2 regions of the Variovorax sp. P2_H12 genome follow, and region 1 is predicted to be linked to the other one. Evidence: predicted binding sites of a transcription regulator. Region 1 holds the regulator's gene; the other holds the start of a gene.
What was found. The regulator FliA, encoded in region 1, starts transcription of late flagellar genes. The targets are predictions, from matches to a motif close to CTAAAGTTTNNNNNNNNNNNGCCGNTA.

Region 1 (19,989 bases):
CGCTGGAGGACGAACTGCGCGTACCGCTGTTCGACCGGCAGGACCGCCGTCTGCGCCCGACCCCTTATGCGCAGGCCTATGTCGAGCGGGCGAGGCGTATCGTCTTCGACGAAAAGGAAGGCGCCCGCTCGCTGGCGCTCATGCGCGCGGGTGAGCTCGGGCCACTCTCGTTCGGCATGGGTTCTTCCATCGCGCTCGAACTGCTCGGACCCATGGTGTTGCGGCTGCTGGCCGATGCGCCCGGGCTGCACGTCAAGACGCTGGTGCAGAGCACCGACGTCCTCGCCGCGGCGCTGCGCCGGGAGGATCTGGATTTCTTCATCGGCGACGTGCGTGTGGCCGCACACGACCGCGACCTCATCGCCGAGCCTTTGTACTCCTGCACCTTCGGCTGGTTCGCCCGCAAGGAGCATCCCCTGGCCGGGCGCCGGCGCGTGACCATCGATCAGCTCGCCGAGTACCCGCTGATCCTGGCGGGTTACGCCGACGAAGCCGTGGTGCGCCGCATGGCGGATCTCTACGGCTTCACGACGCCGCTGCAGGCGCACTTCGCGGCCAGCACCAATGACGTCGCAACCGTCCACACGCTCATCACCGCCAGCGACGCCATTGCGCCATCGACCGACATCGCGGTGCTCTCGGCCGTGCGAGCCGGCACCGTGGGCCGGCTCGATGTGACGCCAGCCCCGGACCCCGAACTCACGCTGGGAATCGTCGAGCGGGCCGGCCGCACGCGCGTGCCGGCGGCCGAGCGCGCGTTCGCCCTGGTGCGGTCCTACTTTGCCTCGGTGGCGCAAGAAGTCGCGCTGCACCTGCCGTCAAGGAAGACCGCGCGACGTGCGAGGCGCGATCAGCCCTGAACCATGACTGAGACCCCACCCATGCCCACCCACCGCACCCCCGCCCTGCTCCTGGCCTCGGCCGCGCTCATCGCCCTGCTCGTCCTCTCGGGCCTGCATCCGCACGACCGCGCGACCTGGTGGATGGAAGTGGCGCCGGTGCTGGTCGCGCTGCCGCTCTTGTGGGCCACCTACGGCCGCTTCCCGCTCACCACCCTGCTCTACGCGCTGATCTTCGTGCACTGCTGCGTGCTGATGCTCGGCGGCGCCTACAGCTATGCGCGGGTGCCGCTCGGCTTCTGGCTGCAGGACCTGATGCATCTGGGCCGCAATCCCTACGACAAGATCGGCCATTTCATGCAGGGCTTCGTGCCGGCGCTGATCGCGCGCGAGATCCTGATTCGAGGCCAGCATGTGCGGGGCCGCAGGATGCTGGCCTTCGTGGTGGTCTGCATCGTGTTGGCCATCAGCGCGAGCTACGAGCTGATCGAATGGGCCGCCGCGCTCGCGATGGGCCAGGGTGCCGACGAATTCCTCGGCACTCAGGGCGATCCGTGGGACACGCAGTCGGACATGTTCATGGCGCTGGTCGGCGCCGTGGCGGCCCTGCTTGTGCTGTCGCGCCTGCACGACCGGCAGATCGCCGCACTGATGCGGGCCCCCGCCGATCAGAAACTGTGGCGCAGCCCCAAGTCGTAGCCGTTCGCGCTGCGGTTGGGTTCGGTGACGGCGCCGTTCAGTCCCACCGCCGAGCCGCCGCTGTTGTTGACGTGCGAGTAGGTGGCGTAGGCCACCGTGCGCTTCGAGAAGCTGTACACGTAGCCCAGCGACAGCTTCATCGCCGCCGGGTCGCCCTCGGCGTCGGTGCCGTAGCGCGACCACGCAAACTTGATCTGGTTGCCGCCGACCGGCACGATCATGCCGAGGACATAGCCCGTGGCCGTGACCGGCACGAAGCTGTCGACCTTGTCGCGGTAGTAGCCGGCCGAGACCTCGACGAGCTTGAAATCGTAGGTCGCGCCGACATTGGCCACGGTGATGTTGCCATTGGTCGGCGTGCGCAGGTAGTCGGTGCGGCCCTTCGCGACGGCGATCGAGAACGGACCCGCCCCCCAGCCGATGCGGCCGCTGTAGCCGGTGCCATCGTCCGAGGTCGGCAAGTGCGAGTCGTTGTCGCCCATGAAGTACTGCACCTCGCCGAAGAAGCCGCCCAGGCCCGGAGGCAGGTAGTAGCCGACCATGTTCGAGACCCGCGTGGAGGTCGGGCCGGCGATCGATCCGACCTGCGGCTGGATGGTGCCGACGCCGTTGTTGTCGAACGGGTCGACGTCGGTGCGGTTGCGGTAGTGCGCCGCGAAGTCGCGGCCCAACCGCAGCTCGCCCCAGAGGTCGATCAGGCTGACCGTGGCGCGGCGGTTGAAAAGCAAGGCGTCGGCCGATGTGGCGCCGCTCGGCTGGTTGTTGGTGTTGCCGGCGACCCCGGTGCCGGTATCGATGGCGACGCCGGATTCGAGCCAGAAGCCCGCCCCCAGGCCGCCACCCAGGTCCTCGATGCCGCGGACACCGATCCGCGAGGCCGAATTGCCGCTGCTGTACAGAGAGCTGCGGTGCGAGATGCTGCCGCTGCCGTAGCCGAGCACCGCATCGGCGACGCCGAACAGCGTGACGCTGCTGCCGGTGACCGGGCCCTGCCCGGTGCTCGACTGCGCGCTGGCGAGGCCCGCGACGCAGAACGCGCCCAGCGCGAGGGTCGCCGACCTGGCCAACGTGACTCTTCTCATCTCGTGCTCTCCTGTGCGTGTTGCGCCGCCGCTCCGCGCGAGATGATAGACGAGGCCGAAGCGAGGGCCGCGCCCGGCCCTACAGCAGGTCCTTCAGGCGCGCCCGCAGCCGGCTGATCGCCTGGCTGTGCAGCTGGCAGACCCGGCTCTGGCTCACTTCGAGAATGGCGCCGATCTCGCGCAGGTTCAGCTCTTCCTCGTAGTAGAGGTTCAGCAGCAGCTGGTCGCGCTCCGGCAACGCCGTGATCGCGTCGATCAGCTGATGGCGCAGGCCGCTCTCGAGCAGCTGCGCCAGCGGGTCGTCGTTTGCGCCCTGCCCCTTGCGCGCCTCCTGCGCATGCAGGTCGAGAAAGGGGTTCTCCGATTCGCCCTTCGCGAAATCCTCGACGTAGACCAGTTGGCAGCCCTGGATCTCCTGCAGCAGCGACTGGTAGGCCTCCAGGTCGATCTTGAGCTCCTTCGCGATCTCGCCCTCGGTGGGGGAGCGGCCGAGCCGGTGCTCGAGCGCGTGGATCGCCTTCTCGACCCCACGCGCCGACTGGCGCAGGCCGCGCGAGCCCCAGTCGCTGGCGCGCAGCTCGTCGAGCATCGCGCCGCGGATGCGCTGGCTGACGAAGGTCTCGAACTGCGCGCCCTTGTTGTCCTGGTAGCGGCTCGATGCGTCCAGCAGGCCCAGCATGCCGGCCTGGATCAGGTCGTCGAGCTCGACGCTCGCGGGCAGCTTGGCGATCATCTGCAGCGCGATGCGGCGCACCAGCGGCTGATGCTGCTCCAGCAGGTGGGACTTCTCAATGGTGCCCTGTGCGGTGTACACGTCCGGTCCTTTGTTGCATGTGCGTTGTTCGGTTCATCGTGCTCAGGCCACGGCCGCGCTCTGCGCCGGCGTCGCCCTCACCCATGGCGGGTCGACGCGCGGGCCCTGCGGCGGGACCGCGACCGCCCGCCCGCCGGGCGCAGCGGGCCGCCAGGGCCAGCCGCCCATGTCGACCGCGATGCGGCGGAAGTCCACCGCCGCCGGGCTGGCCGGAAAGGCCTCCACCACGGTCTGCCGCAGCCGCCGCGCGTCCGCCAGGTGCGGATCGGCCCGCACCCAGCCGGCCGCCTCCAGCGATACCGCGAGGTAGCGGCTGCCGGTGTTGGCCAGATTGGTGGTGATCCGCTGCGCCTCTTCGGCGCCGGCGACGCCATCGACGAGGAAGCGCAGCTGCTTTAACCCATGCGCGTAGTGCAGGCGCTTGATGCCCGCGTAGGCCGAGGTGATGGATGCGGCGCTCGGCTGCAGCACCAGCAGCAGTTCGTCGGCCAGCCGGGCCAATGCCGACAGCCGGCCCTCGGCGTCGATCTGCGCTGCGACCAGCACCACGCCGCCGCGGCACAACAGGCGCGGGTCGATCTCCGCGTGCCGATCGCCGAGCGGCGCCGGCAGCACGCCGACGCCGCAGTCGGCACGCGCGACTGCGCCCTCGCAGGCCAGCCGGCGGTCGGCCACGTCGGCCAGGTCGCCGAGCGGATCGATGGCCCAGGCGGCGCAGATCGCCGCCGCCGTGCCGCCGTACTCGTCGAGCACCAGCACGTCCTTGCCCTGGTGGACCAGGGCCGCGCCGAGGTTCATGGTGGCCGCGGCGGCGCACTCGCCGGGCCCCATGCCCGCGACGGCGATGACGCGCGTGGGCGTGTGCGCCAGCAGGCGCCGCAACCCGTCTGCCTGATCTGCAACCAGCTTGGTCATGTCTTGCTCCTCAACCGTGCTGCGCGAGCGCCCTGGGCTGCTGCGTCGGCGCGGTGGACTCGGTGCCGAGCGCCTCGAGCAGCATGAAGAGCTTGCCGACGCCGACATACAGCGCATTGCCCGACAGCGGCCGGCTCGATCGCGCCGGCCGCCCGGTGAGCTGGTTCAGCAGCATGCGGGTGCGGTCGGCCCATTCGCCCTTTGCATGCAGAAGGCGCCAGACCGTGGTCGTCACCTGGCCGGCGATCAGCAGGCGCTTCATCATGTCCGGGTCGCCCAGCTCGCCCATGCCGCCCACCAGCTGCACGCCCTGCCGGATGAGGCGGAAACAGGGGTCGGCGTCGGCCGCCCAGGCCTGCCATTGGGCCAGCTGGCGCGCCGGCACCTCGCCGCCGATGTTCGATAGCAAGTAGCCCTGGGCCAGGATCTTCTGGCCGCGTTCGTCCAGCACGCGCGTGACCACGCAGCGCAGCACCGGCAGCGCATCCTTGTCGACGGCCGCCGTCGGGCCCAGGCGAAGCAGCACCTCGGCATGGGCCTCGCACTGCAGCGCGGGCTTGCCGCGGAACACGACCGCCCGCGCTTCGCCAAATTCGACACGCAGCCGCGCCAGCGTGCTCGACGCCTCGGAGACGGGGTCGATCACTGCGGTCGAGCCCGGCGCGCGCGCCAGCCATCGCTGTGCCTGGCCTTGCCATTCGGCCATCGATTCGACGCCCGGCAACCGGGGCAGCACGTGCACCAGCGTGCGGCCGAGGGACTGCTGGCGCAGCCACTGGACCTGCCGCAGCCCCGGCTTGCGCCTGGCGTCGGGGCCGCCGCGCACCGCCGCGGTCGACAGCCACTGGTTGGGTGCCGCGAGCGGCAGGCCGCTGCGATCGGACAGCAGCAGGCTGCTCTGGCATTCGTAGGCGTCGCCACCTTCGTTCGAGCGCAGACCGACTTGGCCCGACAGGGCCAGCACATGGGTGTCGCAGCCGGCCACGACCTCGCTGCGCGCCTGCACCAGCAGGTCGTCCAGCACCGACTTGTGGCCGATCGCCTCGTCGCCCGCGTTGCGCCACAGGCGGCGCGCGCTCTCGAAGCCGATCTGCGCCCCGGCCAGCGCGCCGGCGGCGGTCGCGAGCTCCTGGGCGTCGTGCGCCATGGCTCGGATCAGGTTCTGGTACTGCAGCCGCAGCCGGTCGGCCTCGGCCTGCGCCTGCACGACCAGGGCCTGTGGCGCCGCGCCCGCGGGCTCATCCTGCATGTCGGCCTCGGCCGGCACGAACAGCGGGTTGTGGCGGCGCGGCTGGAACACGCTGTCGACCAGTTGCGAGCGGTCGGCGAGCATCAGGTTCTCCGGCACCTTCTGGCCGCTCGAGATGTAGTGCACCGGCAGCCGGTGGCGGATCACGGTGTCGATCAGCGCGCCCGGATGCGTGGCCTCGTCGACCTTGGTGAAGATGCAGCCCGCCAGGTCGTTGCCGCCGCCGCCGTTGCGATAGGCGTGCACGACTTCGTTGAGCGTGTCGCCGTGGCTGGTCGCGTTGAGCAGCAGCAGCCGCTTGACCGGACGGTGGCTGTTGCACAGCATCGCGATCTGGTCCGACACCGAGCGGTCGCGCTGGCTCATGCCGACCGTGTCGATCAGCACCATGTGCTTGTCGCGCAGGTCCTGCAGCACCAGGTGCAGGTCGGCCGCATCCTTGACCGCGAACACCGGCACGTCGAGGATCTGGCCGTAGATGCGCAACTGCTCGTAGGCGCCGATCCGGTAGCTGTCGGTGGTCACCAGCGCCAGCTTGTCGGCGCCGAAGCGCATCACGCAGCGCGCCGCCAGCTTGGCGGTGGTGGTGGTCTTGCCGACGCCGGTCGGGCCCATCAGCGCGTAGACGCCGCCTTGCGCGAGCAGCGCGTCCTCGTCCTCGTACACCGGCACCGCGCGGATCAGCTCGGCCCGCGCGAAGGCCATGCCCTGCGCATAGGTCTGGCCGATCGGCAGTTTCTCCAGCATGGCCTTCGACAGGCGGGCGCTGAAGCCGGCGCCGAGCAGGGTGCGCAGCAGGCGGCCGCGCACCGGGTCCTGGCGCTGGCGGTCGTTCCACACCACGCTGGCGAGCTGCTCCTCGAGCATGCCGCGCATCGAGTGGAGTTCGTTCAGGACGACGTCGGTCGGGGCCGCGGGTGCCGCGACCGCCGGCATCGGGGCCGGGGCCGGCATTGCGACAGGCGTCGGCATCGCCGGCACGGCCGGGGCCAGTGCAGCAACCGGCGCCGGCGCCTTGGCGGCCACCAGCGGCGCGGCGCTCGCCACCGCCTGCGTCACGTCGCCCTCGGCCATGGCGACGATCTCGACGCCCTCGGGAATCACGCGATGGTTCAGCACGATGGCTTCGGCGCCGAGCGCCTCGCGCACGAGCCGCAGGGCCTCGCGGCTGGTGGCGGCGACGAATTTGCGGGCCGTGGCCCGCACGTCTGTAGAAATGCTCAAACTCTTCCTCCGATGGTGGCGGTGATCTTGATGTTGCGAGAGTCAGGGATCTCCGCGTGGGAGAGCACCTTCAACTGGGGCAGGCTGCGGCGCAGGAAGCGCGAGAGCAGCACGCGCAGCGCGTGCTGCACGACCAGCACCGGCGCCAGGCCCATCTGCTCCTGCCGCACGATGGCGGCCTGGGTCTGGCGAAGCAGGTTGTCGGCCAGGCCGGGCTCGATGCCGCTGCTGCTGGTCATGGCCTGCTGCAGCACGCTGTCGAGCGAGCCGTCCAGGCCGATCACCTGCAGTTCGGTATCGCCGGGGAAAAGCTGTTGCGTGATCGCGCGGCCGAGCGCCAGCCGGACCAGCGTCGTCAGCTCGGTCGCGTCCTTCACGGTCGGCGCATGCTCGGCCATGACGTCGAGGATGGTGCGCATGTCGCGGATCGGCACTTCTTCCTCGAGCAGGTTCTGCAGCACCTTGTGCAGCGTGCTCAGCGTGATGACCTTCGGCACCAGGTCCTCGGTCAGCTTCGGCGCGGTCTTGGCGATCTGGTCCAGCAGCTGCTGCACTTCCTGGCGGCCCAGCAGCTCGGCGGCATGGGTCTGGATCAGGTGATTCAGGTGGGTGGCCATCACGGTGCAGGCGTCGACCACGGTGTAGCCGTGGATCTGCGCCTGCTGGCGCAGGTTGCCGTCGATCCACACCGCCGGCAGGCCGAAGGCCGGGTCCTGCGTCAGCGTGCCGGGCAGGCTGCCCGTGACCTGGCCCGGGTTGATCGCCATCCACTGGTTCGGAAAGGCCTCGCCGCGTCCGATCTCGACGCCCTTCAGGCTGATCACGTAGGTGTTCGGCTTGATCTCGAGGTTGTCGCGGATGTGCACCACCGGGACCAGGAAGCCGATCTCCTGCGCGATCTTCTTGCGGATGCTCTTGATGCGGCCCAGCAGTTCGCCCTGCTGCGACTGGTCCACCAGCGGGATCAGCCGGTAGCCGACCTCCATGCCGAGCGGATCGACCAGCGAGATGTCGTCCCAGCTGGCCTCGGCGGTCTCGGCCGCCGGGGGCAGCGCGGCCTGCGCGGCGGCCGCTTGCGCCGCCTCCTGCTTCGGCTTGCGCTTGAGAAGCCCGTGACCCAGCCAGGCCAGGCCGCCCGCGATCAGCAGGAAGGCCAGGTTCGGCATGCCCGGGATCATGCCCATCAGGCCGATGATCGCGGCCGTCAGGAACAGAACCTGCGGGTTGGAGAACAGCTGGCCCGTGAGCTGGCTGCCGACGTCCTCGTCGGTGGTCACGCGCGAGACGATCACGCCGGCCGCGGTCGAGATCACGAGCGCCGGGATCTGTGCCACCAGGCCGTCGCCGATCGCCAGCAGCGTGTAGGTCTTGCCGGCGGTCGAAAAGTCCAGTCCGTGCTGCACCACCCCGACCACCAGGCCGCCGATGATGTTGATGACCATGATCAAGAGGCCCGCCACGGCGTCGCCGCGCACGAACTTGCTGGCACCGTCCATCGAGCCGTAGAAGTCGGCCTCCTGCGCGACTTCGGTGCGGCGCTTGCGGGCGACGTCCTCGCCGATCAGGCCGGCGTTGAGGTCGGCGTCGATCGCCATCTGCTTGCCGGGCATGGCGTCGAGCATGAAGCGCGCGCCGACCTCGGCGATGCGGCCCGCGCCCTTGGTGATCACCATGAAGTTGATCAGCACCAGGATGATGAACACCATCACGCCGACCGCGAAGTTGCCGCCGACCAGGAAGTGGCCGAAGGCCTCGATCACCTTGCCCGCCGCATCGGGCCCGGTGTGGCCGTGCAGCAGCACCACGCGGGTGGAGGCCACGTTGAGCGACAGCCGCAGCAGGGTGGAGAACAGCAGCACCGCGGGGAAGGCGGCGAAGTCCAGCGCCTTCATGGTGTACATGCTGACCAGCAGCACCATCACCGACAGCGCGATGTTGAAGGTGAACAGCAGGTCGAGCAGGAAGGGCGGCAGCGGCAGCACCATCATGCTCAGGATCATGATGATGAGGATCGGGCCGGCCAGTCCCTTGAACTGGCTGCCGGAGAAGAACTGCGTCGGCAGACGCATCAGGTTGGTCATGGCGTTCATGTCGGCACCGTGTATTGGAGTTCTTCGGGAACAGCGACGTCGGTCGGCGTGCGCGGCGCCTCGCCGCCTTCGGTCTTCCAGCGCTTGAGCTGGTAGACCCAGGCCAGCACCTCGGCCACCGCGGTGTAGAGGCCCGCGGGAATCTCGTCGCCGAGGCGCGTGTGCTTGTAGAGCGCCCGCGTGAGCGGCGGCGCCTCGAGGATCGCGACCTTGTTGGCGACCGCGATCTCGCGGATGCGCTGCGCGATCAGGTCGGTGCCCTTGGCCACCACGCGCGGCGCGCGCATGTCGCCGTCGACGTACTTGAGCGCGACCGCGAAGTGCGTCGGGTTGGTGACCACGATGTCGGCCTTGGGCACTTCGGACATCATCCGGCGCTTGGCGATGGCCTGTTGCTGGCGGCGGATCTGCGCCTTGATGTGCGGATCGCCTTCGCTTTCCTTGTGCTCCTGGCGCACGTCCTCGCGCGACATGCGCAGCTTCTTGTAGTAGGTCCAGAGCTGCCAGGGCACGTCGACCAGCGCCACCAGCAGCAGCGCGGAGGCGATCAGGGCGCAGCTGCGCGCCACCAGCATGATGGCGTGCGGGAAGGCGGTCGATTCGGGCTGGCCCAGCAGCGCCATGGCCGCCTCGAGCTCGTCCATGATCACCAGGTAGGCGACGCCGCCGATCAGGAGCGACTTGGCCAGCGCCTTGAAGAGTTCGGCCAGCGACTGGGACGAGAACATGCGCCCGATGCCGGCCAGCGGGTCGAGCTTGCCGAAATTGGGCGAGACCGCCTTGCCCGACAGCAGCCAGCCGCCGAGCATCATCGGCGCCACCACGGCGGCCACCACCATCATCGCGAACAGGGGTGCGAGCGCCATCAGGGTCTGCATGCCCATCCAGGCGGTGCGCGCCAGCATCTGCGTGGGTTCGTAGGCGATGCCGCGCTCGAACTGCAGGCCGCGGCGCATGGCGGCGCTCAGGGTGCCGCCGAGCGACTCGGCGGTGAACCAGAGGCCGCCGATGGCGGTCGCCAGCATCACCAGCGTGGTCAGCTCGCGGGAGCGGGCCACATTGCCTTCTTCGCGCGCCTTTTCGAGGCGCCGCTCGGAGGCCGGTTCCGTTTTTTCGAGATCGCTTTCCTCAGCCATTCATGCTCCTGGAGCAGCAGGCGAGGAACGCCTGCACATGACTGATTATTCGATTCGAAGGGCCGGAACAATCGCCCGATCAAGAGCGCTAACGCCCTCCTTCTCGCTGAATCAGAGACTCAGAAGCCGAGGCTTTCCAGCAAGTCGTCGACCTGCGACTGGTCGGCCACCGCATCGGGGTTGCCGGCCACGATCTGCGGGCCGTTCTGCAGGCTGTTGTGGACGATTTCCTGCCGCTTCTCGAGCGGTGTGTTGTCGATCAGCACCTGGAGCAGCTCGGTCTCCATGTCGTTGACCACTTCCATCATCTTCTTGATGACCTGGCCGGTCAGGTCCTGGAAGTCCTGCGCCATCAGGATCTCCATGAGCTGCGTGTTGATCGCGTTGGTCTTCTGCGGCACATCCGCCAGGTAGCCCCGCGTGTCCATCACGAGTTCGCGCGCATGGTCGAGCTCAATCGGATTGGCGAACCATTCGTCCCAGCGCTTGCTCAGGCCCTTGGCCTCGGTGGCCAGTCCTTCCTGCAGCGGCTGCGCGACGTCGATGGCGTTGAGCGCGCGGTGCGCCGCCCGTTCGGTGGTCGCGGCCACATAGGCCAGCCGGTCGCGCGCATCGGGGATCGCCTGGGCCGCCTTGGCCACCTCCTTGTCGAGCCCCAGTTCGCGCAGGCCTTCGCGCAACTGACGCGTCAACTGTCCGATGCGGCCCAGCAACTCTTCGGCGGTGTTCCCCTGTTCGGCGTCGATCGCGTTCGTGCTCATGGTGGTCAACCCTTGTTGAGTTTCTCGAAGATCTTGGTGATCTTCTCTTCGAGCGTGGCGGCCGTGAAAGGCTTGACCACATAGCCGTTCGCGCCGGCCTGGGCCGCTGCGACGATGTTCTCCTTCTTGGCTTCGGCCGTGACCATCAGCACCGGCAGCTTGCTGAGTTCGGGGTCGGCGCGGATGGTCTGGAGCATGGTCAGGCCGTCCATGTTGGGCATGTTCCAGTCCGAGACCACGAAGCCGAAATTGCCGCCGCGCAGCTTCTCGATGCCGGCAGCGCCGTCCTCGGCTTCGTCGACGTTGAGGAACTCGAGCTCCTTCAACAGGTTGCGCACGATGCGCCGCATGGTCGGGAAGTCGTCCACGACCAGGATCTTGATGCTCTTGTCAATCACTTTTCTCTCCACTCCAACAGTTCGTTTTCAAACCCGATTCGTGCGCGCGCCAAAGGTGCGCAGGTGCGCCAAAACGCGGCGCGCCATCTCTCCCAGCGGGGCCACCTCGTCGGCGGCGCCGAGCGCGATCGCTTCCTTGGGCATGCCGAAGACCACGCAGCTCGCCTCGTCCTGGGCGAAGGTGTGGGCGCCAGCGCGCTTCATGCGCAGCAGTCCCTCGGCGCCGTCCTTGCCCATGCCCGTGAGGATCATCCCGATCGCGTTCTTGCCGGCGTGCCTGGCCGCCGAATCGAACAGCACGTCGATCGAGGGGCGATGACGATTCACCGGCGGCTCCTGGTCCAGGTGCGCCACGTAGTTGGCGCCGCTGCGGCCGAGCGAGAGGTGAAACCCGCCCGGCGCGATGTAGGCATAGCCCGGCAGCACGCGCTCGCCGTGCTCCGCTTCCTTGACCGTGATCCGGCACAGGCCGTCGAGCCGCTGCGCGAACGAGCGCGTGAAGCCCGAAGGCATGTGCTGCGCGATGAGGATCGCCGGCGAGTCCGGCGGCAGCGGCTGCAGCACCTCGCGGATCGCCTCGGTGCCGCCCGTGGAGGCCCCGATGATGATCAGCTTCTCGGTGCTCAGCAGCGGACTGCGCAACAACGCCTCGGGCGCGCCGTCGGCCGCGGTGCGCGCCGAGGCGGCATGCCGCGAAGGCAGCAGCCGGGCGCTGGCGGCCGTGCGGATCTTGCCCGCGATCAGCTCGGTGTAGCTGAGCAGGCCGTCGCGCACGCCCAGACGCGGCTTGGTCACGAAGTCGATGGCGCCGAGCTCCAGCGCGCGCAAAGCGATTTCCGAGCCGCGCTCGGTCAGCGACGACACCATGACCACCGGCATCGGCCGCAGCCGCATCAGCTTCTCGAGGAACTCGAGGCCGTCCATGCGCGGCATCTCGACGTCGAGCGTGAGCACGTCCGGGTTGGTGACCTTGATGAGGTCCCGGCCCACCAGCGGATCGGCCGCGGTGCCGACGACCGTCATGTCAGGCTGGCTGTTGATGATTTCGGTCATCACGCTGCGTATCAACGCCGAATCGTCAATGCACAGCACCTTGATCTTGTTCGCGCTCACCAGAGTCCCTTGGTTCGTGCCCCCGGCGTCGCCTCGGCGCCGGCGCAGTTGAATTTGCGCAGCCCGATCGCCGGGCGCTGGACGGACAGCTTGCGCAGCAGTTCGCCCTCCTCGCGCTGGATCGCCTGCACGTCGTTCTGAGCCCGCAGCTTGCGCACCACCGCCTTCCCGCTCGCGGGCATGAAGCACACGCGTCGCGCGTGCTGGCCGCGCAGGTCCTGCGCGGCGATGCTGATGCGTTCGGCCTTCAGGTAGCGCAGGACGAAGTCGGCGTTGCGGTCGCCGATGTTGAGCGTGGTCATGTTCGCCAGCACCGCGGCGCCGCCGAACACCTTGGCCTGCAACCGATCGCGCCGCGCGCCGGAGCGGATCAGCTCGCGGATCAGCACGTCCATCGCGTAGGCGCCGTAGCGCATCGACTCGACGGCGTCGCGCGGGACCGCGTCGCCCTCCTCCGGCAACATGAAGTGGTTCATGCCCGCGACACCGTTGTCGATGTCGAGGATGCAGGCCGCGACGCAGGAGCCCAGCACCGTGGTCAGCACCGTGTCGGTGGTGGTCACGAAGTATTCCGACGGCAGCAGCTTGACCGCCATGCTGCCGACATCGCGGTCAAAGTAGTGGTGGTTCGCCAGCGAACCCGGCACTCCTGCGCTCATGCAACGCCCGCCTTGGCTTTCACCCGCGCCAGCTCGTACACCGTGTGGCCGAGCGACTTGAAGCTCTGGTTGACCAGCGAGGCGTTCTCCGAATGGCCGGCAAACAGGAGTCCGTTGGTCTTCAGCAGCGGCGCGAAGCGGTCGAGCACCTTCTTCTGCGTCGGCTTGTCGAAATAGATCATCACGTTGCGGCAGAAGATCGCGTCCACCGGCTCCTTCACCGACCACGAAGGGTCGAGCAGGTTCAGGCGCGAGAACTTCACCAGCTGCGCGACCTCGGGCCGGATGCGGACCTTGCCGGCATTGGTGCCGGTGCCCTTGCTGAAGAAGCGGCGCAGCCGCTCGGGCGACAATCGGCTCACCTGCTCGGCGGTGAAGACACCGGCCTGGGCCTTGGCCAGCACCGCGGTGTCGATGTCGGTCGAGATCACGCGTGCCGCGTTGGCCTTGTCGCCGAGCGCCTCGATCAGCGTGATCGCGATCGAATAGGGCTCCTCGCCGGTCGAGGCCGCCGAACACCAGATCGTCACCGGCTCCCTGGCCTTGCGCACGTGCTCGGCCAGCACCGGAAAATGATGGGCCTCGCGGAAGAAGGAGGTCAGGTTGGTGGTCAGCGAGTTGATGAACGACTGCCATTCGTCGCCGTCCTGGCGCGACTCCAGCAACTCGAGGTAGGAGGAGAACTCCGGCAGCCGCAGCTCGCGCAGCCGGCGCGACAGGCGGCTGTAGACCATCTGTCGCTTCTGCTCGCCCAGGGCGATGCCGGCCCGCCGATGGATCAGCGTCCGGACCTTGGAGAAGTCGCTGTCGGTAAATAGGAATTCGGTGTTCACGGCCGGCGTCGGTGCATGCGCTTCAATGTACATAGCGGGCCTCTTTTCCAATGGATCGATCAAGGGGACAAATACCTTGCAACTCGCGCGACAGGTTCATCCTGCCGCCTCGTGCGCGTTCACCTCTTGCGACCAGACCAGCGCCGCGAGGTGCGCCGCATTGACCTGACCGGAGCTCACGAAGAGCGCCTCGGAAAGGCGCGCCGCCTGGGCGCCGTCGCCCTCGCAGGCTTCGGCCAGCGCGAGGAAGGGTGCATAGACGCCCTTGCGCTCCAGGATCGCCTGCTGCACCGACTCCGCGAGCTGCACCTTCGCCAGCACCTGCTCCATGGAGATTCCGAGCAGCTGGTCGATCAGCGAGAACATGCCGACCACGAACAGGTTGTCGGCCTCGCCGGCCGGCAGCATCCGCTGGCCCATCAGCTCGACGAAGCGCCCGCGCGTGATCGCCTTCTTGGTCATGAAGGGCGAGCTCGACTTGTTGCTCGTCGCCAGCAGCAGCGACAGCCAGCGCAACAGCGGCGCGTAGCCGAGCATCGCCACCGCGTGGCGCAGCGAATGGATCTCGACGCCGGCGCCGATGGCCGGAGAGTTGATGTGACGCAGCAGCCTGTAAGTGAGCGCGGCGTCGCGCTTGAGGGCCGATTCGATGGCGCGCAGGTTCTCGTTGCGCTGGATCATGTGCATCAGGCGCACGATCAGCACCGACTCGGGCTGCAGGGCGTCGCCGCCCTCCTTCACCAGCGGATGCGCCAGCGAGCCGTCGACGAACACGTCCACGCGGCGCTCGGCGCAGGACTCGGCTTGTTGCCAGTCGTCGATCCGCGAGGCGATCAGTTGCAGCGGCGCGCGTCCCGGCTGCTCCGCGCTTCGGATGCGCGCCACGCGGTCGGGGTCCCCATTTCCGACGTCGACGTGGGTGATGATCTCGCGCAGCTCGGGGTCGCTCGGCAGCACTTGCGCGTCGCGCAGCATGAAGCCGAAGCCCTGTTCGCGCAGGAACAGCAGCATCGAACGCGTGTCGGCGTCCAGCAGGTCGTCGATCCCCATGCACAGGACCACGTTCTCGGGCGGCAGCGACTGGAGCTCGGTCAGGAACAGGGCGTCGACCGTGACATCGAGAAAGATCACCTGGCGGCCAAGCCGCCAGCCGCTGCGCGTCGGGTTGAGGTGCCTGCAGATGTTGTCGAGCAGCGCATGGAACTGGCTCGAGGCGTCCGGCGTCGCCCCTCCCCCGGGCGCCGGGAGCCAGGCCATGCGATAGCCCTTGACCCGCTGTTGCGCGTCCAGTTGCACGGCGTAGCGCACATAGCCGCTGGCCTCGCGCGGCTCCAGCGGGTCTTCGTCCTGTTCACCCGCATCGCGCGCAGCGGCGAGGCGGTCGGCGGCGCCCTCGCCGCCCGTGGCCGGGGCCGGGGCCGAGCCCGACAGTTTGAAAAAATCAAAGCGCATTGCAAGCGTCTCCGTCTGAAGCTTGGGTCAAGCATCCCTCTGGGGCCTGCTCACACAGGCCCTGGTCGGGACGTCCGGGGCATTGCATGAAAGAGCGTCAGGCCGCGATCGCCTGCGGCCTGGCGGCGCCGGCCAGCGCGGCGGCGCTCGCCGCCTGTGCACGCTGGATGCGCGGCATGGCGCCGACGTCGATGATGAAAGCCACGCTGCCGTCGCCCAGGATCGTCGCCGCCGAGATGCCGGGCACCTTGCGGTAGTTGGTCTCGAGGTTCTTCACCACCACCTGGTGCTGCCCCAGCAGTTCGTCGACCAGCAGCGCGAAGCGCGCGTCGTCGGCCTGCACGATCACCAGGATGCCCTGGGTCGGGTTCACCTGGGCCCCCGCGACGTCGAAGACGCGGTGCAGCTCGATCAGCGGCAGGTACTCGCCGCGCACCTTGATCACATGCCCGTCGCTGGTGATCGAATGCAGGTGGTCGGCGAGCGGCTGCAGCGACTCGATCACGTAGCTCAGCGGCAGGATGTAGGCCTCCGCCCCGACCTTGACCGACATCCCGTTCAGGATCGCCAGCGTCAGCGGCAGAACGATGCGGGTGGTGGTGCCGTGGCCGCCGCGCGACTGGATCTCGACATGGCCGCCCATCTCCTGGATGTTGCGCTTGACCACGTCCATGCCGACGCCGCGGCCGGAAATGTCGGTCACCTGCTCGGCGGTCGAGAACCCCGGCGCGAAGATCAGCTGCCAGACTTCCTCGTCGGGCATGGTCTCGCTCACCGGCAGGCCCTGTTGCATGGCCTTGGCCAGGATCTTCTCGCGGTTCAGGCCGGCGCCGTCGTCGCTGACCTCGATCACGATGTTGCCGCCGTGGTGCTGCGCCGACAGCAGCAGCTGGCCGGTGGCGTCCTTGCCCTTGGCCAGGCGGATGTCGGGCGTCTCGATGCCGTGGTCGAGACTGTTGCGCACCAGGTGCGTGAGCGGATCGACGATGCGCTCGATCAGGCCCTTGTCGAGCTCGGTCTCCTTGCCGTAGGTGTCGAGGCGGACCTGCTTGCCGAGCTTGGCGCTGACGTCGCGGATGACGCGCGGGAAGCGGCTGAAGACGTAGTCCATCGGCATCATGCGGATCGACATCACGGACTCCTGCATGTCGCGCGCATTGCGCTCCAGATGGCCGAGGCCGCTCAGGAAGCGCTCGTAGACGACCGGGTCGAGCATGGTGGCGGCCTGCGTGAGCATCGACTGCGTGATGACCAGTTCGCCCACCAGGTTGATGAGCTGGTCGACCTTCTCGACATCGACGCGGATCGAGCTCGACTCCTTGGCAGCGGCGGGCGAGGCGGCGGCCTGCGCCTTGGCGCCGGGCTCGGCGGCGGGCGGCGCGGGCGCGGCTGCCGGCGGCGCGGCCTGCACTTGCGCCTGCATCGCCGGCTCCTCGGCTGCATCGCGCGTGATGTCGATCTGCGATTCGTCGATCACGAAGCAGCAGACGGCGACGATGTCCTCCGGATTGCAGGTGGTCTCCAGCATCACGGTCAGTTGGTCGTTGCTGCGCGTGCGCGAGACCAGCCGGCCCAGGTTGGCCAGTTCGTCGGCCAGCAGATCGCATTCGGTGTCCGACAGGCGGGCGAAGCGGATGCGCAGCGCGCCGGACCCCGATGGCGCGGCTGCCGGTGCGGCCGCCGCCACGGGTGCCGCGGCGGGCGCGGGCGCAGGCGCGCCACCGGCGCTGTTCTCCATCGCCAGTTGCTGGAGCACGGCGCAGATGTGCGCGACGCGGGCGGCTTCAGGCTCTTTGTTCGCCTGGTAGGCAGTGACTTGTTCTTGCAAGGCGTCCTTCGTTTCCAAAAAGGCATCGATCATCGGCCCGCTCAGGCGCAGCTGGCCATGGCGTGCCCGGTCCAAAAGTGTCTCGAGCAGGTGCGTCGTCTCGGTCAGCGCGGTGAAGCCGAATGTGGCGGCGCCGCCCTTGATCGAGTGCGCGGCGCGGAAGATCGCGTTGAGCTGCTCGCTGTCCGGCGACTCCACGTCGAGTTCGAGCAGCAATTGCTCCATCTGTGCCAGAAGCTCGATCGCTTCGACAAAGAATGCTTGGGAAAACTGGCTGAGGTCCATCTGTTTGCTCCGATGCCGGCCCCGAGGGGCCGATGCTGGGTCTGTCGTCTCTGTTACTGCGTCGGGGCCTGGGGCTTGAAGGCGGCCGGCTTCAGGTCGCTGCTGCTGCCCGGCGCGGCGGCCCGCGCGGCGCTCACCCGCGCGGCCGCCCCGTCGCCGCTGTTCTCGCGCTCGATCCGCTCCTGCGTCTGGCGGTTGAGCAGAATGATGCTGATGCGCCGATTGATCGGATTGCGCGGATCGGCGTTGTCCAGGTGCATGCTGTCGGACAGGCCGACCACGCGCAGCACCTTGGTCTCGGTCATGCCGCCGATCACCAGCTCGCGCCGCGAGGCGTTGGCGCGGTCGGCCGACAGCTCCCAGTTGCCGTAGGCCTTGTCGCCGTTGGTGTAGACGAACGCATCGGTATGGCCCGACAGCGTGATCTTGTTGGGCAGCTCGTTGAGCTTGGGCCCGAGCTCGCGCAGGATGGCGCGCATGTGCGGCACCACCCGGGCGCTGGCGAGGTCGAACATCGGCCGGTTCTCGCTGTCGACGAGCTGCAGGCGCAGGCCCTCGGTCGTGATGTCGATCAGGATCTGCGAGCGGAACTGCTTGAAGACCGGGCTGTTCTCGATCAGTGCATCGAGCCGCTTCTTCATCTCGGCCAGGCGTTCCGCGTCGGCCTCCTCCTCGCTCTGGCTGACCTGCCGGACCTCGCCCTCGCTGTGGATCGGGTCGGCACCGCCGCCCGGGATCATGCTGGTGCTCAGGCTGCTCCTGTCGCCGCCGCTGAGCGCGGCCTTGAGCGGCATGCGGAAATGCTCGGCGATGCCTTCACGCTGCTTCGGCGTCGAGATCGCCAGCAGCCACATGACGAGGAAGAACGCCATCATGGCGGTCATGAAGTCGGCGTAGGCGATCTTCCAGCCGCCGCCATGATGTGCGCCACCGCCCGCGACCACCCGCTTGACGATGATGTGCTGCTTGTCTGCGCTCATGTCCGCGCCCCCTGCCGATCAGCGTGCCTTGACTTCCCGAACATGGTCATCCAGTTCGGTGAAGGAGGGGCGCTCGGTGGAGAACAGCACCTTGCGGCCGAACTCCACCGCGAGCTGCGGCGCATAGCCGTTGAGGCTGGCGAGCAGGGTGACCTTGGCACACTGGTAGACCTTCATGGCCTCTTCGACCTTCTGGCCGATCAGCGAGGCCAGCGGCGACACGAAGCCGTAGGCGAGCAGCACGCCGAGGAAGGTGCCGACCATCGCATGCGCAATCAGCGCGCCCATCTCCGAAGGCGGCAGGTCGGCGGAAGCCAGCGCGTGGACCACGCCCATCACCGCCGCCACGATGCCCAGCGCCGGCAAGGCATCGGCGACGCCGGCCAGGCTGTGCTGGGGGACCTCGGCCTCATGGCGGATGGTCTCGATCTCGTGGTCCATCAGGGCCTCGATCTCGAACGGGTCGGTGTTGCCGCTGATGACCAGGCGCAGGTAGTCGCAGAGGAACTCCATCAGTTCGCTGTCGGCCATGATGACCGGGTAGCGCCCGAAGATCTCGCTCTCGCCCGGGTTCTCGACGTCGGACTCCAGCTTCATCATGCCGTCCTTGCGCGCCTTGGCGAGCAACTCGTACAGCAGGGCGAGCAGGTCCATGTAGAGCTGCCGGTTGTGCTTGGACGAACGCAGCAGCAGCGGCAGCTCCTTCATCGTCGCCTTGATGGTCTTGCCGTTGTTGCCCGCGATGAAGGCGCCCAGCGCGGAGCCGCCGATCATCAGCAGTTCGACGGGCTGGAACAGGACGCCGAAATGCCCGCCCATCAGGGCGTAGCCGCCGAAAACGGCCCCTATCACTACCAGGTATCCAACCAGCACGAGCACGCGCGTCCCCTTTTGCCCGCAGGCGTCAAATCAATAAAAACTCTGAATCAATGAAAAATTACCGTTTTCAATGAACTCCGTTCGCGTTCAGTGCGGAATGCGCGGCGAGAATTGAAGGCTGCGCTGATGGCAGGCTCTCGGCAGGTTCCTCGACGCGCTTCGGACTGCGCGCCTTGCCGGCCCGCGAAGGGGGACGGCACAGCACGCACACATAGCCGTGCTTATGGTCGTGCGCATGGGCGACAAAATGGCCACCGCAGCGGCTGCAGGTGCTCAATTGCAGCATGTCGCTGTCGAAAAACCGGACCATCGTGTAGGCGCGCGTGAAATCCAGAACGATTTCCCCGCCGTGGGCCTCGATCTGCTCCGAATAAAGGCGGTAGCTCTTGATCAATGCCTGCAGTTCGCCCTCCCGGGCCTCATGCAGCATGAAGCGGTACATGTTGTAGAACATCGACGAATGGATATTGGCCAGCCAGGTCATGTACCAGTCGGTCGAAAAAGGCAACAGGCCCTTGGGCGGCGAAACGCCCTTCAGTTCCTTGTAAAGGCGGATCAGCCGTTCGCGGCTCAATCCGACTTCTGCTTCGAGGAATTGGAGACGGGCGCCGAGCTCGATCAATTCAACCGCCAATTGAACCTGCCGGACCTCGCCGAGAACGCTTTTCGCGGCCATCAGGAAGCCTCCGTGCTGCGCACTGCGGCGCGAGCTTGCTTGGGGCGGCCCGGCGCGGCGCTCATGCCAGCGCATCC
Region 2 (9,399 bases), on a different contig from region 1:
ATCGAGCAGGCCGCTCGACGGCGTCGCCTCGCGCATGCTCTTGAGCACCATGTTCATGAACATGGCCTCGAACTGCCGCGAGACCTGCTTGAGGCCCTCCTCGGGCGAGGTGCGCACGGTGCGCCGCAGCGCATCGACACCCTGGACATCGAGCGCGAAGCGCTGGTCCAGCGCGCCGGCGCGGCTGGCCGCGTCGCTGCCCGACCCTGAATTGGCTGCGGAGATCGCCATGTCCGGCCTCAGATGATCTCGAGCTCGGCGCGCAGGGCACCGGCCGTCTTCATGGCTTGCAGGATCGACACCAGATCCATCGGATTCGCGCCCAGGGAGTTGAGCCCCTTGATCACGTCGGCCAGCGAGGCGCCGCCGCGCACCATCTGCAGCGCGCCGCCGGGCTGGTTGATCGAGATCTCCGAGACCTGCGAGGCGACCGTGCGGCCACTCGAGAACGGCCCCGGCTGGCTCACCACCGGCTCGGTGTTGATGACCACCGACAGGCTGCCGTGCGCGATCGCGCAGTCGTTCACCCGCACCGCCTGGTTCATCACCACCGAGCCGGTGCGCGCGTTGATCACGACCCGGGCCACCGCCTGCGTCGGCGTGACTTCCAGGCCTTCGAGGCGGGCCAGGAATCCGACCCGCGCCTGCGCGGAGGCAGGCGCCCGCACGCGGATCACGCGGGCGTCGACCGCCTCGGCCGTGCCGCTGCCGAACTGGCGGTCGATCGCCTCGACCGCGCGCTGCGCGGTGCCGAAGTCGGAGCGCATCAGTTCGAGCGTGAGACCGCCGTCGCCGCCGACCGCGGCTTCGACCACGCGCTCGACGGTCCCGCCGGCGGGAATGCGGCCCGAACTGAGCTGGTTGATCTGGACCTTGCTGCCGTTGGCCGAGGCGCCGGCGCCGCCGACCACCATGTTGCCCTGGGCGATCGCGTACACCGCGCCGTCCACGCCCTTGAGCGGCGTCATCAGCAAGGTGCCGCCGCGCAGGCTCTTGGCGTTGCCCATCGAGGACACGGTGACGTCGATGGTCTGTCCCGGCCGCGCGAACGACGGCAGCGTGGCCGTGACCATCACCGCGGCGACGTTCTTGAGCTGCATGTTCACGCCCTGCGGGATCGTGATGCCGAGCTGCTGCAGCATGTTGTTCAGGCTCTGGGTCGTGAACGGCGTCTGCATGGTCTGGTCCCCGGTGCCGTCGAGGCCCACCATCAGGCCGTAGCCGATCAGGGCGTTGTCGCGCACGCCCTGGATGCTGGCGAGCTCCTTCAGGCGCTCGGCCTTCGCGGGCGGAGGCAGGCAAAGCGCGAACAGCACCGCGAAGCCGACGCCGGCTGCCGCCTTGACGAAGGCCGGGATCCGGGAGCGCCGCGGCGCCGGCGCGCCGTCCTGCGAATGGGTGGCCACGCGAGGTGGACTGGACAGGGAATGTGTCATGGTCAGAAGGGCATCACGTTCAGGAAAATTCTCTGCATCCAGCCCATGTGCTGCGCCTCGTCGATGTAGCCCTTGGCCGTGTATTCGATGCGCGCGTCGGCCACCTGTGTCGACAGCACGGTGTTGTTGCCGGTCACCGTGCGCGGGTTCACCACGCCCGAGAAGCGGATGAACTCGGTGCCCTGGTTGATACCCATCTGCTTCTCGCCGCTGACCAGCAGGTTGCCGTTGCCCAGCACGTCCACGACCGTGACCGTGATCACGCCGGTGAAGGTGTTGGCCGCGTTGGCACCGCCCTTGGCGACGAGTGCGTTCTTGCCCGAGAGCTTGGCGTCCTGGTCGCGCAGCAGTCCGCCCAGCACCTTGGGAATCGAGTCGAAGGCCGCCGAGACGCTGCCGTCGCGGCTCGCGTTGGCGCCGGAGTTCTTGCTGGCGTTGAGCCTCTCGCTGATGACGATGGTCAGGATGTCGCCGACGTTGCGTGGCCGGCGGTCCTCGAACAGCGCGACGCTGCGATTCGTTTCCTGGAAGATCGAGCCACTGGCTTCGCGCGCCGGCGAGATCGCCTGCGGTTCCGCACGCGCCGTCATCGGCTGGTGCACCAGCGGATCGCGCGGGATCTGCGCGCAGCCCGTGGCCAGCAGCACCGCACCCATCGCAAGCAGCGGTCCCATTCCAGGAACACCGCGGAACCGGCTTTGCCGGCCCGCTGGTGTTGCCCCCGGCGAGGGGGTGGGCGGCCACACGAAGTGGGCAAGCCTGGGGGTGATCACAGTTGCGCCAGCCTTTGCAGCATCTGGTCGGAGCTCTGGACCGCCTTGCTGTTGATCTCGTAGGCGCGCTGCGTCGCGATCATGTTGACCAGTTCCTCGACCACGTTGACGTTCGAGGCCTCGACATAGCCCTGGCTCAGGATGCCGGCGCCGTCGAGTCCCGGGTTCACGAGATTCGGCGCACCGGACGAATCGGTTTCGTTGTAGAGGTTCTCGCCCTTGCTCTCGAGGCCAGCCGGATTCAGGAAGGTGGCCAATTGCAATTGACCGACCTGCACCGTGGCCGTGCTGCCGGCCTGGGTGACCGTGACGATGCCGTCGCGGCCGACGGTCATGCTGGTCGCGTTCTGCGGGATCGTGATCGCCGGCTGGATCGTGAAGCCGCTGGCGGTCACGAGCTGGCCGTCCCGATCGGTCTGGAAGGAACCGTCGCGCGAGTAGGAGGTGGTGCCGTCCGGCATCAGCACCTGGAAGAAGCCCGCGCCGTTGATCGCCACGTCCTTCGGGTTGTCGGTCTTGGTCATGTTGCCCTGCGCGTGGATGCGCTCGGTGGCGACCACGTGCACGCCGGTGCCGACCTGCAGGCCCGAGGGCAGGCGGGTCTGGTCGGAGGTCTGGCCGCCGACCTGGCGCAGGTTCTGGTACATCAGGTCCTCGAACACCGCGCGGCTGCGCTTGAAGCCGGTGGTGCCGACGTTGGCCAGGTTGTTCGACACCACGTCGAGCTGCGTCTGCTGGGCTTCGAGGCCGGTCTTGGCCACGTAGAGGGAACGAATCATTGAATTACTCCTGCGGGGGTGTTGCGGCTCAGCCGTAGGCCAGCAGCTTGTTGGCCGACTGCGCGTTGGTGTCGGCGGTCTGGATCGACTTCATCTGCATCTCGAAGCTGCGACCGTTGGCGATCATGGCCACCATGGCCTCGACCGGATTGACGTTGCTGCCCTCGACCATGCCGGCGGCGACCACCACGTTGGCATCGGCCTCGGCCGGCGGCAGCCCGTCGCGCATGCGGAACAAACCGTCTTCGCCGCGCACCAGGCTGGCGACGGGCGGGTTGACCAGCTTCAGGCGCCCGACCTCGGCCACGCCCACCGCCGGATCGCCGGCGCCACGCGCCGCGATCGAGCCGTCGGATGCGATGGTCACGGTCGAGCCGGGCGGGATCACCAGCGGACCGCCGTCACCCACCACCGGCCGCGCGCCCATGGTCATCACCTGGCCGTCGGCACCGACCTGCAGGTTGCCGACGCGGGTGTAGGCCTCGCCGCCACCCGGCGTCTGCACCACCAGCCAGCCTTCGCCGCGCACCGCGACGTCGAGGTCGCGGCCGGTTTCGGTCAGCGGGCCATGCGTGAAGTCGGCGCCCGGGGTGGTCGCGGCCACGAAGGCGCGCGTCGGCGCTTCCTCGCCCACCACGGGCACGGCGCGGAAGTTGTTGATCTGCGCCCGGAAACCCGGGGTCGAGACGTTCGCCATGTTGTTGGCGACCGAGGCCTGCTGTTCCATGGCCTGCTTGGCGCCGCTCATGGCGACATACAACATTCGATCCACTGTGTGCTCCTGGTAGTGAGGGACTGCGTCTGCTCAGGGCCGCGCGTCAGCGGATGTTCATCAGCGTCTGCATCACCTGGTCCTGCGTCTTCACGGTCTGCGCATTGGCCTGGTAGTTGCGCTGCGCGACGATCAGGTTGACCAGTTCGGACGTCAGGTCGACATTGGAGGACTCGAGCGCGCCCGCGGCCAGCGAGCCCTGCTTGGTGCCTTCGCCCGGGGTGCTGGTGAGGGCCGAGCCCGAGGCCTGCGTCTCGGCATACATGTTGTCGCCCTTCGGCTCGAGCCCGTTCGGGTTCGCGAAGGACGACAGCACGACCTGGCCCATCAGCTTGGACTGCTCGTTGGAATACTTGCCGGTGATGGTGCCGTCCGGATTGATCGAGAACGAGGTCAGCACGCCCGAGGTGTAGCCGTCCTGGCTCAGCTTGCTGATGCCGTTGGAGGCGCCGACCTGCGTCGTGCCGGTGAGGTCGATCGTGATGTTGACCGGCGACGAGCCGTTCCCGAAGTTCTTCGCCGGGAGGACGATCGTTCCGCCCGCCGGCGCCGTGAGATTGCCGTTGGGACCGAAAGTCATGCTGGACAGCGCGCCGGCGGTGATCGCCGTGCCGTCGTAGGTGCCGTGGGCGTCCCAGCCGGCCGCGGTCTTCACGAAGTAGACCGACAGGTCATGCGGATTGCCCAGCGAGTCGTAGACTGGTCCGACGGCGTTGGAGTAGTTGAAGGTGGCCGAATCGGTCGCGTCGAACGGCGTCTTTGTCGGCACCGTGCTGCGCGAGTCGAGATTGAACTCGGCATCGACGCCGGTGGTCGCATTCGGCATCATGGCCTGGGTCGGGATCTGGATGGCCGACGGCGTGCCGCCGTTGATGCCGCCGCTGGCATTGACGCCGTAGCCGGTCAGGCGCAGGCCATTGGCGTTGACGATGTAGCCGTCCTTGTCCTTGGTGAACTGGCCATTGCGCGTGTACATGACTTCGCCGCTGGTGCTGGACATGCGGAAGAAACCGTCGCCGCTGAGGATCGCGACGTCCAGCGGACGGCTGCTGCTCTGCGTCACGCCCTGCGTGAAGTTCTGCACGATGCCCGACACCGAGGCGCCGAGCCCGATCCGGGAGCCGGCATAGATGTCCTGGAAGGTCGCGGCCGCCGACTTGAAGCCGATGGTGCCCGAGTTGGCGATGTTGTTGCCGATCACATCGAGGTTCGCGGCGGCCACGCCGAGCCCGCTGACGCCTTGGGAAAAGCTCATGATGAATCCTTGGTTCGAAGCATTGAAGAGAGGGCCCGCGGCCGGAAAGCCGCCGGCGGATGAAAACGCGCGACGCTCCTCAGAGGAACATCCGCACGTCGGACAGCCCGATGCTCTGGCCCGATGCCAGTTCGAGAGTGACGCCGCTGGCGCCCTGCTTGACCGCTGCCACCTGGGCAAAGGTCAGCGCCGTGGCCTGGACGGCGGTGCCGCCGTTGCTGGCGGCCACGGCAAACTTGTAGCTGCCCGCCGGCACCACGTTGCCGGCGTCGTCCTTGCCGTCCCAGGTGACGGCGTTGACGCCTTCGGTCATCGAGCCGGCCTCGATCGTGCGCACGGTCTTGCCGGTGGCGTCGACGATCTTGATCTGCACATCGCCGGCCGAGCCGGGCAGCTGCACCGCGAAGGCCTGCACCGCCGGGTCCTTGCCCTCCTCGGGCGCCTTGGTGGCGAGGGTGTTGCCGGGCGACAGCACGCTGTAGCCGATCAGCGAGGCAGCCTGCAGCACCTGGTTGGAGCCGGTCTGGCTCACCAGGCCCGACAGCGTGCTGTTGAGCTTCTCGATGCCGCTCACCGTGCTCATCTGCGCCAGCTGTGATGTCAGCTCGGCGTTCTGCATCGGGCTGAGCGGGTCCTGGTTGTTGAGTTGCGTGACCAGCAGCTTGAGAAAGCGCTGCTCGCTGTCGGCATTGGAGGCGCCGGCGGTGCCAGCCGCTGCGCTGGCTGCATTGGCGCCGGAAATGGAAGAGGTATCGGAGATGGCCATGGAAGCTTTCTGGGATGTTGTTTACTGGCCGACGGTCAGCGTCTTGACCATCAGCGTCTTGGCGGTGTTGAGGACCTCGACATTGGCCTGGTAGCTGCGCGAGGCCGAGATCATGTTGGTCATCTCCTCGACCACGTTGACGTTGGGCATCGCGACGAAGCCGTCGGCATTGGCGTGCGGGCTCCGGGGGTCGAAGACCAGCTTGGCGGGCGCCGAGTCCTCGATCACGCCGGCGACCTTGACGCCGCCGATGTCCTGCCGGCCCGAGGCCGCGACCTCGAACACCACCTGCTTGGCGCGGTAGGGCTGGCCGTCGGGAGCGGCCGCGCTCTCGGCATTGGCGAGGTTGCTCGCGGTCACGTTCATGCGCTGCGATTGCGCGGCCATGGCGGAACCCGCCACGTTGAAGATGTTCATGGAAGTGCTGGGAAACGGCATGGCGTTCTTTCGTCTTCCTACTGCTGCACAGCGGCCAGCAGCGTCTTGATCTTGGCGCCGATCACCGTCAGGTTGGACTCGTAGCGCAGCGCGTTGTCGGCGAAGTTGATGCGCTCGGCATCCATCTCGACGGTGTTGCCGTCGATGCTCGACTGGCTCGGCACGCGGTAGAGCAGATCCTGGTCGGGCATCGCCTTCGCCTCGCCGGCCATGTGACGCGACGAGGTGGTCGCGAGCGCAAAGGACTGCGACTGCCGGCCCTGCTCCACGGCCTGCGTCAGCCGGCTCGCGAAATCGAAATCGCGCGCCTTGTAGTTCGGCGTGTCGGCGTGGGCGATATTGGCGGCCAGCACCTCCTGGCGCTGGGCCCGCAGATTGAGAGCCTCGCGGTTGAAGCTGAGTGCCGCATCGAGCTTGTCGATCATGTGGTTCCATCGGTTGGCATCGCGTCCGCACAAGACGGCATGGCGACTGATGGAAAGCGAGTCTATGCACGCATCGCGTTTGCAATGGGCTGAACAAAGGGGCATTTCGCCGGTACTTCGCGCCATCGCCCCGAGGGATCGATTCCTAGAATCACCTGGCGCCGGTGCGCTTCCCTCTCTTCAAGCACCTGCGCGTCTGCGAGAGACCGCCCATGCCACAACGCCCATCCTGGAAACGCCTTTCGCGCATCGTGCTGCCCGGCCTGATGGCACTCGCGGGCGCTTCGCCCGCAGCGGCAGCGCCCGCGCTGCCCGAGGGCGCGCGGTCCGCGATCGACCGGCTGCTGCACAAGCAGACCACCGGCCTGCCCGGCAAGGTCACGTTCAGCGTGAAGCTCGCGGGCGCGCTGCCGGCCTGCGAGGACTTCGAGGCCTTCCTGCCCAACGGCACGACGCCCCGGGGACGAATCTCCATCGGCCTGCGCTGCCGCGGCGACAGCGCCTGGACCCGGTTCGTGCCGGCCCAGGTCGCCGTCGAGGGCCGCTACTACGCCGCCGCGCGCGCGATCGAGGCGGGCGAGGCCCTGGGCGCCGCCGACGTGGTCGAGCGCAGCGGCGACCTCGGCGACCTGCCGCGCTCGGTGATCACCGACGCCTCGGCGCTGCAGGGCGTGGTGGCCGCCAACCGCATCGCCGCCGGTGCGCCGCTGCGCAGGGAACTGATGCGCGGCGTGGTCGTGATCCAGCAGGGCCAGACGGTGCAGCTGGTGGCGCAAGGCCAGGGCTTCATGGTCAGCACCGAAGGCAAGGCCATGACCCGGGCCGAGGTCGGCGCGACCGTACAGGCCAAGACCCGCGACGGCCGCCTGCTCACCGGCGTGGCCGCCGAAGACGGGCAGATCCGGCTGGCCCAGTAGATAGAACCGGTCTGGTTTTCCACCTGGGCTGCCGATCGAAATTTGTGCAAACTTCAGCCTAAAGTTCTTGCTGCGTCCGCCGATATACGGGTCAGCCCATTGAGGAATCATCTTGAAAATCGATCCCCCCGGCCCCTCGGCCACGCCTTTCAACCGCCCGGCCAAGGCGGCTGCCGCCTCCACGAGCGGTGTCGCTGGCGCCGCGGCGCCGGTCACGGGACAGGTTCACGCCATGCCCAGCGCGCCCGGTGGCAGCGACTTCGACGCTGCCCGCGTCGCGGCGATCCGCGAGGACATCCGCGCCGGTCGCTACGAGGTCCACCCCGAGCGGATCGCCAGCGGCCTGCTGGCCAGCGTGCGCGACCTGCTCGACCCTGGACTGAAGCCATGAACACCATGCTGCTCTACCTGCACGCAGAAAAATCCTGCGTCGAGGAGTTCCTGGGCGTCCTCGACCAGGAAGAGCAAGCCATGGCGAATGCCCGCTTCGGCGAACTGCCCGCGCTCACCGAACAGAAAGTCGCGCTGCTGGACCGCATGGCCACGCTGGACCGCCAGCGCGAGACCGCACAGGTGGCGCTGGGATTCGAACCCGGACCGGACGGCGCCGATGCGGCCGCGGCGGCCGCCGGCGAGCCCACGCGCCAGGCCTGGGTCTGCCTGCTGGCGCTGGCCGAAGAGGCCAAGGCACGCAATCTGCGCAACGGCTCGATGGTGCACTCGCACCTCGATTTCACGCAGCGCGCCCTGCACTTCCTGCAATCGAGCGTCCAGCTGTTCTATGGCCCGGACGGTGCTCGCAAGACGGCGAGCGGCGGCGGCAACCGCCTCGCCCTGGGGTAGCACAAAACACCCCCGATGCGCCTGCGGCGCTGGGGGTGTCTCTATTTGTTGGGATTCAGCAGGGCCTTCTCGCCGGTCGCGTGGCGGGAATAGACCGCGATCCGGTCCAGGCTCAGCGCCTCGACCAGCGAGAGCTCCGCGGTGTAGCGGCTCGCGAACGTGGTCTTGAGCTCGGCCGCCACGCGCGCCTTGAGCTTCGCCGCCCCGTCGGCCCCGATCTTCTGCAGGAACGGGAACAGCAGCCAGCCCCCCATGCCCCACGCCATGCCGAAGCCGCGCGTGAACTCGGTCGGCCCGCGGTCGAGGCCACCGTAGATGTAGACCTGCTTGTGGGTGGGAGAACCATAGCGGCTGTACTCGACCGCGGTCTTGTTCAGCGCCACTTCCATGCAGGTCAGGATCTGGCCCGCCAGCGTGCCGCCGCCGATGGCGTCGAAGGCCAGGGTGGCGCCGGTGGCGACCAGCGCATCGGTCAGCTCCTGCATGAAGGTCGGCGAGGCGGCATTGCACACGTACTTGGCACCGAGCGCGCGCAGGATGTCTTCCTGCTCCTTCTTGCGCACGATGTTCACCAGGGCGATGCCGTCCTTCAGGCAGATCCGGTTCAGCATCTGGCCGAGATTGGAGGCTGCGGCCGTGTGCACCAGCGCCTTGTGGCCCTCGCGCCGCATGGTCTCGACCATGCCGAGCGCGGTGAGCGGGTTGACGAAGGCCGACGCGCCCTCGGCCGGGGTCGTGCCTTCGGCCAGCGGCATGCACTGGGCGGCGGCGATGCAGCGGTACTGCGTGTACATCGCGCCGCCGAGCACCGCCACGGTCTTGCCGAGCAGCGCCTGGGCCTCCGGCGAGGCACCGGCGGCCACGACCACGCCGGCGCCCTCGTTGCCGATCTGCATCGACTGGTCCAGGCGTCCGGCCATGCTCTTCCTCGCGGCCTCCGGAATGCTGGCGGTGACGACCGGCCTCGACGCCGTGCCTGACGCCTTGGCCGTGCG

Region 2: the regulator FliA is predicted to act here: its motif matches at 7,620-7,646, upstream of flgM (flagellar biosynthesis anti-sigma factor FlgM).

What each region holds. Positions count from the first base shown of each region.
Region 1 is NZ_JBFUFO010000036.1:27,533-47,521, reverse strand. It holds gene AC1DYK_RS25815 (LysR family transcriptional regulator) at 1-860, shown strand, start outside; gene AC1DYK_RS25810 (DUF2238 domain-containing protein) at 882-1,538, shown strand; gene AC1DYK_RS25805 (porin) at 1,508-2,620, opposite strand; gene AC1DYK_RS25800 (RNA polymerase sigma factor FliA) at 2,700-3,434, opposite strand; gene AC1DYK_RS25795 (MinD/ParA family ATP-binding protein) at 3,477-4,349, opposite strand; gene flhF (flagellar biosynthesis protein FlhF) at 4,360-6,822, opposite strand; gene flhA (flagellar biosynthesis protein FlhA) at 6,819-8,912, opposite strand; gene flhB (flagellar biosynthesis protein FlhB) at 8,909-10,048, opposite strand; gene cheZ (protein phosphatase CheZ) at 10,168-10,809, opposite strand; gene cheY (chemotaxis response regulator CheY) at 10,815-11,204, opposite strand; gene AC1DYK_RS25765 (protein-glutamate methylesterase/protein-glutamine glutaminase) at 11,235-12,260, opposite strand; gene cheD (chemoreceptor glutamine deamidase CheD) at 12,317-12,979, opposite strand; gene AC1DYK_RS25755 (CheR family methyltransferase) at 12,976-13,845, opposite strand; gene AC1DYK_RS25750 (EAL and HDOD domain-containing protein) at 13,909-15,264, opposite strand; gene cheA (chemotaxis protein CheA) at 15,362-17,377, opposite strand; gene motB (flagellar motor protein MotB) at 17,431-18,357, opposite strand; gene motA (flagellar motor stator protein MotA) at 18,376-19,236, opposite strand; gene flhC (flagellar transcriptional regulator FlhC) at 19,304-19,912, opposite strand; gene flhD (flagellar transcriptional regulator FlhD) at 19,974-19,989, opposite strand, start outside.
Region 2 is NZ_JBFUFO010000012.1:1,057-10,455, forward strand. It holds gene flgJ (flagellar assembly peptidoglycan hydrolase FlgJ) at 1-231, opposite strand, end outside; gene AC1DYK_RS10305 (flagellar basal body P-ring protein FlgI) at 240-1,436, opposite strand; gene AC1DYK_RS10310 (flagellar basal body L-ring protein FlgH) at 1,439-2,110, opposite strand; gene flgG (flagellar basal-body rod protein FlgG) at 2,206-2,988, opposite strand; gene flgF (flagellar basal-body rod protein FlgF) at 3,017-3,760, opposite strand; gene flgE (flagellar hook protein FlgE) at 3,807-5,015, opposite strand; gene AC1DYK_RS10330 (flagellar hook assembly protein FlgD) at 5,095-5,781, opposite strand; gene flgC (flagellar basal body rod protein FlgC) at 5,803-6,198, opposite strand; gene flgB (flagellar basal body rod protein FlgB) at 6,237-6,644, opposite strand; gene flgA (flagellar basal body P-ring formation chaperone FlgA) at 6,857-7,561, shown strand; gene flgM (flagellar biosynthesis anti-sigma factor FlgM) at 7,674-7,952, shown strand; gene AC1DYK_RS10355 (flagella synthesis protein FlgN) at 7,949-8,404, shown strand; gene AC1DYK_RS10360 (zinc-binding dehydrogenase) at 8,446-9,399, opposite strand, start outside.